One region of the Bacillus sp. 01N45 genome, then DNA from elsewhere that is predicted to be linked to it. Evidence: predicted binding sites of a transcription regulator. Region 1 holds the regulator's gene; each other region holds the start of a gene.

Region 1 (3,251 bases):
TGGGTGATCGTAAAGTGAAAGTACTTGCTTGGTATGATAACGAGTGGGGCTACTCTCGTCGTGTTGTAGATCTTGTAACGTTAGTTGTTGACGAATTAGCGAAACAAAAAAATGTGCAACATATTTAAGTGAATAAGGGAGAGGGCAAGTGAATATTTGCCCTCTTTTTTTATTTTTTTCTGAAAAGGAAAAAAATTATAGGAGTATATTTTTGAAAGTGGACATACCACGAAACGTTGTGATTACTGTATTTGTGAATCATTTATTTTTTTTAGGGAAAAGTAAAGAGGAAAATATGACAGAAAATCGAAAAAACTGTTGTTGCAAAATGAAAATAAACAAAGTATACTAACACTCGTAAACTTAAGAGCTGAGGTACGTAGTCACTACTTAAAGGGTTAGGACCTCTCTGGACTAACTTTCCCCCGTGGTAGTGGAGCAAGCCAAATTGCAAATTAGTTTTCAATTCGAACAGTTAGAATAAATTTACAAGGGGGAACTGTAGAATGGATACTATGGATACGATGGGTCGTCACGTAATCGCTGAACTTTGGGATTGCGATTTCGACAAGCTTAATGACATGCCGTATATTGAACAATTATTTGTGGATGCAGCACTGAGAGCTGGTGCTGAAGTGCGTGAGGTTGCTTTCCATAAATTTGCACCACAAGGTGTAAGTGGAGTAGTAATTATCTCGGAATCACATTTAACAATTCATAGCTTTCCGGAGCACGGTTACGCAAGTATTGATGTTTATACTTGTGGGGATCGTATTGATCCAAATGTTGCTGCAGAATATATTGCAGAAGGTTTAAACGCGAAAACGCGTGAGAGCATCGAGCTTCCTCGAGGCACTGGTAGCTTCGAAATTAAGCAGAGAGAAACAAAAGCTCTTTAAAAAAGAACATAATTGATTTAAAATGTAAAGAGGTGTATAATGCACCTCTTTTTTAGTTTATAAAAAAGGAAAAATATAACGTACTCGTTAGTGAGATAAATTGAGCTCTTACGAATAAGTTAGCACCCCATCTACCATCTTATTTTTGAAAACGAGATGATAAAATAATGTGCTTAAACTTAAAGTGGTAAGAGAGTTAGAATGAGTTATATAATATTGTATATATATTGTCAGATGAAGTAAGTAGAGAAAAAATAAAGAGTATAGTGTAAAGGAGTGAATATATTGCGTTGTCCATCCTGTTCGCATAATGGTACAAGAGTGTTAGATTCGCGTCCGGTAGACGAGGGGCGCTCTATTCGAAGAAGGAGAGAGTGTGAAAGTTGTTTAAGTCGCTTTACGACATTTGAAAGAGTAGAAGAGTCACCTCTTATCGTTGTAAAAAAAGAAGGCACACGAGAAGAATTTAATAAAGAAAAGATTTTGCGCGGCTTAATTAAAGCGTGTGAAAAAAGACCAGTATCTTTAAGACAATTAGAAGAAGTAACTCAAAGTGTGGAACGTGAACTTCGTAATTTAGGTATATCAGAAGTGAAAAGTGATATGATTGGTGAAATTGTTATGGAAGAACTGCGTGATATTGATGATGTTGCTTACGTGCGTTTTGCTTCTGTATATCGCCAATTTAAAGATTTAAATGTATTTATTGAAGAATTAAAAGATATACTGCAAAAAGAAAGAGAGTAGAAGTTGTATTTTATTCTCTTTACATACCGTAGTAATGAGATAAGAGAGCTAGAAGCGAAAGCTAATAGCTCTTTTTCGCTAAGCAATTATATAATGAAGATAGAACGAATGAAGTAGAGGATAGATTGGATGAGAGAAAGGAAAAGCAAGAATGGAAAAACAGTCATGGATGGAGCTATTGCCAATTGATCGTTATAAAGTAAGTGCGAAAGGGTTATTGCATAATTACGACCGAAAAGTGTTAACGATGTTGTATCAGCCGTTAATAGGTAGTAGAGCTTTTAGTTTGTACATGACGCTATGGGGAGAGTTAGAGCAAGATCGTGTGTTTGGAAAAGAGAATACACATCATTCCCTTATGGTGACCATGCAGATGCAGCTTCCCGAAATATATGAGGAACGAGTAAAGTTAGAAGCAATTGGGCTTTTGAAGGTATATATTAAGAAAGAAAAAGATATTCGAATGTTTATATATGAATTGCAACCACCTTTATCTCCGAAGCAGTTTTTTGATGATATTGTGTTAAGCATCTTTTTATACAATCGATTGAGTCGGACAAAATATAATCAAGTAAAGCAATATTTCTTAGAAGAAGAATTTGATTTTGCTTCTTATGAAAATGTTACGCGTTCTTTCAATGATGTGTTTGGTTCGTTTAATCCAGGACAGCTTGAGCATGCGCAAGAAGATCTTCGTATTCCAAAAACGACAGCTATGCCAAGTAACGAGAAGGGAGACGCTCCAAAAGTTTGGAATGATTTCTTTGATTTCTCCTTATTTGTAGATGGCTTGTCCGCTCTTGTCCCTAAAAAGGCGATTACAGATCAAGTGCGAGAATGTGTCATTACACTTGCTTACGTGTACGATGTAGATGTGTTATCGATGCAAAATATCGTTCTTGGTACGGTGACAGAGATGCAGACAATTGATACCGAAAGGCTTAGAAAAGGAGCACGTGATTGGTATCAGTTCGAAAACGGTCAAGCGTTACCTGTATTAAGTGAAAGAGTACAACCTCACGCTGCACGTATGATGGAAGGAAAAGAGCCTTCTACACAAGAAGAGATGTTAATAAAACAGTTAGAGGAAATCTCACCAAAACAACTATTAAAAGAAATCTCTGGTGGTGCAGAGGCGACAAAGGCTGACTTGCAGATCGTTGAAGATGTAATGATCAATCAAAAATTAACGCCAGGTGTTGTGAATGTACTTATTTATTACGTTATGCTACGCTCAGATATGAAGCTTGCGAAAACGTATGTGGAGAAAATTGCTGGGCATTGGGCACGTAAAAAGGTCGGTACAGTAGCTGAAGCAATGGCGTTAGCGAAAGAAGAAAACCGTCAATATCAAGAATGGGCTGAGACGAAGAAAAAAGGCCGTACGTCGAAGAAAACGATAAGAAAAGAAATGGTACCAGATTGGCTGAAAGAAGAGCCGAAAGAACAAGAGAAAGAAACAGTGAAGAAAGATGTAAGTAAGAAAAAAGATGCAAGTACGTTAGATGATGAACGAAAACGACTAGAAGAAGTGTTAAAAAAATATAAGCGTGATTAATAGAAGAGAATGAACGCTCTTTGAGGTGAGAAAATGGAGCATATTCA
Region 2 (3,251 bases), on a different contig from region 1:
TGTTTCAAGTCCTAGTAATACTTCTGTCTCAACTGTGCTGCCTGTGATTTTTTCAGCAATTTCGTGCAGAGCGTTATATAATAAAGGTGCAATTGCCTTCGCATCTGTCTTTTTTGCTTTCCGAATCATAGTATCCCTCCTAATTCTATTTATATATTGTAGCATAGTGGTATGGAACTTTGCATAATTGAATACTGAAATGATTGATATAGAGAAGTAGCTATGTTAGTATATGATATTTAGTGGACATATACTAAAGAGATCTTTTTTGAAAAATAATGAAAATGAAATGAAGGTATAGCACCTGGATAATTTTACAGTTGTTGACCTATAGAATATACGATAAAATAAAATATTGCATAGAGGTGAAATACATGGATAAAGAATTAGCAAATGCAATTTTGGATCAGCTGAAAAATGGTGAAATAAAGGAGTATGTTGTTACGAAAGATGTATTTTATACGTTCAGAGAAGTTGTAGTAAGTCGAGAAGATTTTAAACATATTATTGGGAACGCACAGCGCGGCGGACAAGTAATTTATACATATTCAGAAACGCCACGTTCGTAACTAGAAGAATATAGGGAGGGGAATTATGGGCGATTTTAAACAAGGCATATTACCGCATTGGGATTATATGTGGAAAGATAGAGCTGGCAATAGGTTTATGGGGATGGTCATGTATCCAGAGAAACGAAAGTGTTCGGCAAAAATGCTTCAGAAAATAAAAAGAGCATATGAAGAGGCTATAGAAATTAAAGTAACCGTACAAGTTCAACATACATATCAGTACGTAGAAGGAATGATTGTGTACTTTGATGAAGAAGCTCCTGTATGTACAATGATTGATAAAGATGAAAATCCACATCATATATTTGTAAAAGATATTTTGCGCATTGAGCACTCAGAATAATCTTTTCATAAATAAGTTGAATTTCCATAATAATAATCTTTTTCTATAATAGTTATCTTTTAGTATGTAACGCGAACCGAAAGTATATGTATAATATTTAATAAAGTAAAACTGATAAATGTAATCGTTTTTTAGAACAGATTATCGTTTCATGTCTGTTCTTTTTTGCGTGATGCTGGAGAAATATATTCCTCCAGCATTTGCCGTTTTATGACAAAATATATTGGTAACTTTTTTTAAAATAAGGTTAAATTCGTTGACAACTTTTTTGAAAAGCACTTTATTGACATGAGTTTTAGAATGTTGTTTCATAGTCATTGTATTGAAAAAAATCGACTGTCTTGTCGAAAAGTAAAATTTAAAAAAAGAAAGAATTTATACATATATCTTGTGTCTTATTTTGAAACGTAATACAATATATAGAGAAATCAAGAAACAACATACAGAGAGTATAGATTGGAGAGGGAGGGTCGGAAATGATAGTTGCATATGATTCTATGACAGGAAACGTGAAGCGTTTCATTCACAAATTAAATATGCCGGCCGTTCAAATTGGTGAAGATCTAGTAATAGATGAAGACTTTGTTTTAATTACGTATACAACAGGTTTTGGCAATGTACCAGAACGTGTTTTAGAATTTTTAGAGCGCAATAATGAAAAATTAAAAGGCGTATCTGCAAGCGGCAATCGTAACTGGGGAGACATGTTCGGTGCAAGTGCTGACAAAATTTCTGCTAAATATGAAGTGCCTATTGTATCAAAATTTGAGTTATCAGGAACAAATAATGATGTAGAATATTTTAAGGAAAGGGTGCGGGAGATTGCGACACATTGAACTGAATAATGAAATCACGCAAATGCAGGACGGTTTTTATCAGCTTCATAAAGATAAAGAGGCATTAGAAGTCTTTATGGAAGAAGCTAGAGAAAATACCGTTCATTTTAATAGCGTGGCAGAGCGAATGGAGTATATGAAAGAATATGATTACTATTACAACGTTCTGGACGAGTATAGCTTGGAGGAAGTAGAAGAGGTATATAACATCGCTTATGGTGAAAACTTCGAGTTCCAATCTTATATGGCAGCATCTAAGTTCTACAAAGATTATGCGTTAAAAACAAATGATCAAAAACAATACTTAGAAAGCTATGAAGATCGTGTAGCAATTGTTTCATTATACTTAGGACGCGGTGATGTTGCGAAGGCAAAACACTTCGCAAGCATGATTGTAAAACAAAACTACCAACCAGCGACACCAACCTTTTTAAATGCGGGACGAAGCAGAAGAGGAGAAATGGTGTCTTGTTTCTTGTTAGAGATGGATGATAGCTTAAATTCAATCGGCTTTAACATTAATACTGCAATGCAATTATCAAAAATCGGCGGTGGAGTAGCTTTAAACTTGTCTAAGCTACGTGCACGCGGTGAGCAAATTAAAGGTATCGATAACGCTGCAAGTGGTGTAGTACCTGTTATGAAATTACTTGAAGATTCGTTTTCATATGCAAATCAACTTGGGCAACGAAAAGGTGCCGGCGCAGTATACTTAAACATTTTCCATTGGGATATTATTGAATTCCTTGATACCAAAAAAATAAATGCCGATGAGAAGAGCCGTATTCAGTCTCTATCAATCGGAATTATCGTTCCAAGTAAGTTCTTTGAGCTTGCTGAGAAAAACGAACCTTTCCATGTTTTCGCGCCTTATACGGTGTATAAAGAATACGGAAAGCATTTAGATGATATAGACATTGATGAAATGTACGATGAATTAATGAGCAATCCGAAAGTGAAGAAGAAGCCGCTAGATATTAGTGCACGTGATATGCTTATTAAAATTGCTATGATTCAGCTTGAGTCTGGTTACCCATACTTAATGTTTAAATCAAATGCAAATAACCAACATCCACTGAAGGATATTGGAACTGTGAAGATGTCGAACTTGTGTTAAATATGTAGCACCTTCTAGTAGAAATGCTAGTCGAAAACTCCGTTAAACGGGGAAAGCCTCAAATTTGAGGTAACCTACCGTGCTAAATCTTATCTTAGAATGAAAATATAAAAGTTCAGAATGTATCTTATTATTTTGTATAGCAGAGTTATGGGACAACATAAAGTAATAAGAGACTTTCTGAAGTATGTAAGATAAGTAAAAGCCTAACGACTATCCCTTATGGGAGTAGAGCGCAAGCGATTGGCGTTCGAAAAGCGGAGCACCTAATCAGGTAATGCTGTAGGTGATGATATAGTCTGTCCTGTATGGTGACATACAGCAGTTGCATGAGCAACGGACTGAGGAGTAGCGGACTCGGTTGAACATTCGAGACAGAAATCTTC
Region 3 (3,251 bases), on a different contig from region 1:
ATGATGCTTTCCTGTTAAAGCTACTAAACACTCCGCAAGACCGATAAAACCAAGACTTAACGTCCCTTGCTTTAAAATGGATGCTACAGAATCTTCAGGCTGTAACTTCTCTCCACCGCGCCATACACCTTGTGAATATAAAAATCGAAAATCTCTTGCTCGCTTCGTACATTGATACTCAAATCTCTCTAATAATTGCTTAATCCCTAAATCTAAGTAATAATTTAACGCTTCAAAAAATGCTTCTTTTGAACCACTAATTAACGCTAATTTCACTAAGTTGATAGACGTAAATGATAAATTGCCTCTTCCAATCGCTGTTTCTTCTCCATGTATGTTAGACATGACACGGGTACGACATCCCATATAACATACTTCACTTTCCGGTCGTCCGTCATAATGCACTGCATTAAATGGCGCATCTAAAAATGAAAAGTTAGGGAATAATCGTTCAGCCGTTGTCTCTAACGCTAATTCAAATAAATCATAGTTCGGATCACATTCTTCAAAGTTCACACCTTTTTTCATTTTAAAAATTTGAATCGGAAAAATTGGTGTTTCTCCTTTACCAAGACCAGCTTGTGTCGCTTTTAAAAGTTGTCTAACTAATAACCGTCCCTCTTTTGATGTGTCTGTTCCATAATTAATAGAAATAAACGGTACTTGTCCCCCGCCCCTACTGTGCATACTATTTGAATTATGAACGAAAGCTTCACACGCCTGATACGTATCATTTTCTGTTTCTTTCCATGCAAATTCTTCTATTTGTTCTTTCGTAAGCGGATATGACTGTAATCGTTTCTTATGTCTCGCTACTGTTTTTCTCACATATGGAGCTAAATCAATATCAAAGAGTGCAAATGATTGACCACCGTGCTGCATATTTTGATTCGCCTGAAAAATAATAGACGAAAGAGCCAATGCACTTTTAATATCCTGCGGTTGTCTCATATGCCCATGTCCGGTATGAAAACCGTCCGCAAGCATTTGCGCTAACGGAATTTGCGAACAAGTCGTCGTTCCTGTCGCATAAAAATCTAAGTCATGTGGATATAATATATTTTGATTTATCGCTTTTTTCACTTGATCTGACAATAAATTTTCAACTGCATAATATTTCGCACTCTCTGATGCGAACGTTCCCATTACTCCCATTGGAGAGCGACCATCTACATTTGCATTTTCTTGCATTAAATCTTGCTCACTACCGTGGACAATCGTCTCAAACACTCTCATTAATTCTTCTCCACGTACATTTCGTTGTAACATTTATAACCCTCCACCAATATGTTGTTGTCTTTTGATTAAAATGTTACTACATATAGTCTTGGTGTTTCTGTGAGAAATGTAACATTCCTGTGAAATTTTTTTCACGAAATAATGAATTTTTCATTTACAAAAAAGAAATGTGCTCTTTACAAATGTATGGTACAATATACGGGAAAAACTCTTTTTACCCTTTATCAACACATTTGAATAAAGGAGACTGAACTTATGGTTATTACATATCTTTTATTTATCGTTGCCTACTTACTTGGCTCGATTCCATTCGCACTAGTCGTTGGAAAAATCGGCTACGGAATCGATATTCGTGAGCACGGAAGCGGTAATCTAGGCGGAACAAATACATTCCGCACACTAGGGAAAAAAGCAGGTTTTATCGTTACAATTGCTGACATTTTAAAAGGTACATTAGCAACAAGTCTACCGATTATTTTCGGTTTAGATGTTCACCCACTATGGTTCGGATTAGCAGCTGTTCTTGGACATGTGTATCCGATTTTCGCGAAATTCCGTGGTGGTAAAGCTGTTGCAACTTCTGCTGGCGTGCTATTATGCTACTCTCCAGTTGTTTTTGCAATATTAGCTGTTGTCTTTTTCAGCCTTTTATTTACAACAAGATACGTATCACTTTCTTCTATGGTAACAGCCGTCGTTGCTGTTATTGCATCCATTGTTAGCGGGGATAAAATCTTCATTATTGCGATGTGTTTATTAGCAGGTATGGTTATTTATAAACACCGTGCAAATATCGGACGAATTATAAATAAAACTGAACCGAAAGCAAACTTTTCAAAAAAGCAAAAATAAGATCGTAACCCACATAACGCAAAAAGAAAACGTGAAGCATATTAATAGCGTCTTTTTGCGTTATTTTTTATACTAAAGAAAAAGCAACATAATTTGGAGGAACTATACATGAATCTTTCCGTAACAAAAGAAGCAGCACAATGGTATAAAAACGAATTAAACTTACAATCGGGTGAAAAACTACGCCTTTTCGTACAATACGGCGGTTGCAGTACTGTGCAAAAAGGACTTTCTTTAGGTATTCGTAAAGATGATCCTGCACATCCTGCTGTTCAAACTCAAGAAGAAGGTATTAACTTCTTTATTGAAGGCGATGATGAGTGGTTCTTCGATGGACATAATTTAGCTGTTACATTTAACGACGGTGACGATTTCCCGCAATTTAATTATGAAAAATAAAAAAGCGTGGCTTCTGCCACGCTTTTTTATTTTTTCTTAATTTCCTCATATTTCGCATACCACTCTGGATATAACTTTTTAAATGATACAGGCCTGAACCCTTCTTTTTTCGCGCAAATATTCGTCGTACTTGCAGTAATACAAAGTTCACCTTCACCGTTATATATTTCATAACCATATACAACGCGAAGCGGACTAACAGTATCAATCCACGTTTTCACAATTGCTTTTTCTCCGTAACGCATCGCTTTACGATATGAAATTTGCAAATCTAACACAGGAGAAATAATTCCCTCTTTCTCCATTTCAACATATGAAAATCCTAAATCTTGTATAAGTTTCGTGCGACCTAGTTCAAGCCACACCAAATAGTTTGAATGGTAAACAACACCCATTTGATCTGTTTCCGCATAACGGATTTCAACTTCATGTTCTGCTACAAACATATGTATTCGCCTTCTTTCACTTCTGCTACCTTGCATACATTTAATCATAATACAGTGACATCAAAAATAAAATAAAAACAGTGAATCTTTTACTGAAAGGAGCAAGCTTATGATTCAAATTGTAACTGTTCGTAGCGGTGATAGCGTATATAGCTTGGCATCAAAGTACGGATCAACACCTGACGAAATAGTAAAGGACAATGGACTAAATCCAGCTGAAACACTCGTTGTAGGTCAGGCACTGATCGTTAATACGAAAGGGAATAATTATTATGTACAGCCTGGCGATAGCCTATATCGAATCTCTCAAACATA

The links. The regulator NrdR, encoded in region 1, represses ribonucleotide reductase genes. The targets are predictions, from matches to a motif close to AACACNATATATNGTGTT.
Region 2: the regulator NrdR is predicted to act here: its motif matches at 1,322-1,339, upstream of nrdI (class Ib ribonucleoside-diphosphate reductase assembly flavoprotein NrdI).
Region 3: the regulator NrdR is predicted to act here: its motif matches at 1,312-1,329, upstream of AC1DMU_RS12370 (anaerobic ribonucleoside triphosphate reductase).

What each region holds. Positions count from the first base shown of each region.
Region 1 is NZ_JBFTQW010000012.1:32,786-36,036, reverse strand. It holds gene AC1DMU_RS23240 (glyceraldehyde-3-phosphate dehydrogenase) at 1-128, shown strand, start outside; gene speD (adenosylmethionine decarboxylase) at 516-899, shown strand; gene nrdR (transcriptional regulator NrdR) at 1,185-1,646, shown strand; gene AC1DMU_RS23225 (replication initiation and membrane attachment family protein) at 1,798-3,204, shown strand; gene dnaI (primosomal protein DnaI) at 3,238-3,251, shown strand, end outside.
Region 2 is NZ_JBFTQW010000003.1:283,089-286,339, reverse strand. It holds gene AC1DMU_RS09270 (GNAT family N-acetyltransferase) at 1-129, opposite strand, end outside; gene AC1DMU_RS09265 (hypothetical protein) at 375-569, shown strand; gene AC1DMU_RS09260 (hypothetical protein) at 595-912, shown strand; gene nrdI (class Ib ribonucleoside-diphosphate reductase assembly flavoprotein NrdI) at 1,389-1,748, shown strand; partial or broken gene AC1DMU_RS09250 (ribonucleotide reductase N-terminal alpha domain-containing protein) at 1,735-2,862, shown strand; gene AC1DMU_RS09245 (ribonucleotide reductase large subunit) at 3,246-3,251, shown strand, end outside.
Region 3 is NZ_JBFTQW010000004.1:376,483-379,733, forward strand. It holds gene AC1DMU_RS12370 (anaerobic ribonucleoside triphosphate reductase) at 1-1,269, opposite strand, end outside; gene plsY (glycerol-3-phosphate 1-O-acyltransferase PlsY) at 1,495-2,091, shown strand; gene AC1DMU_RS12380 (HesB/YadR/YfhF family protein) at 2,200-2,490, shown strand; gene AC1DMU_RS12385 (acyl-CoA thioesterase) at 2,517-2,936, opposite strand; gene AC1DMU_RS12390 (glycoside hydrolase family 18 protein) at 3,046-3,251, shown strand, end outside.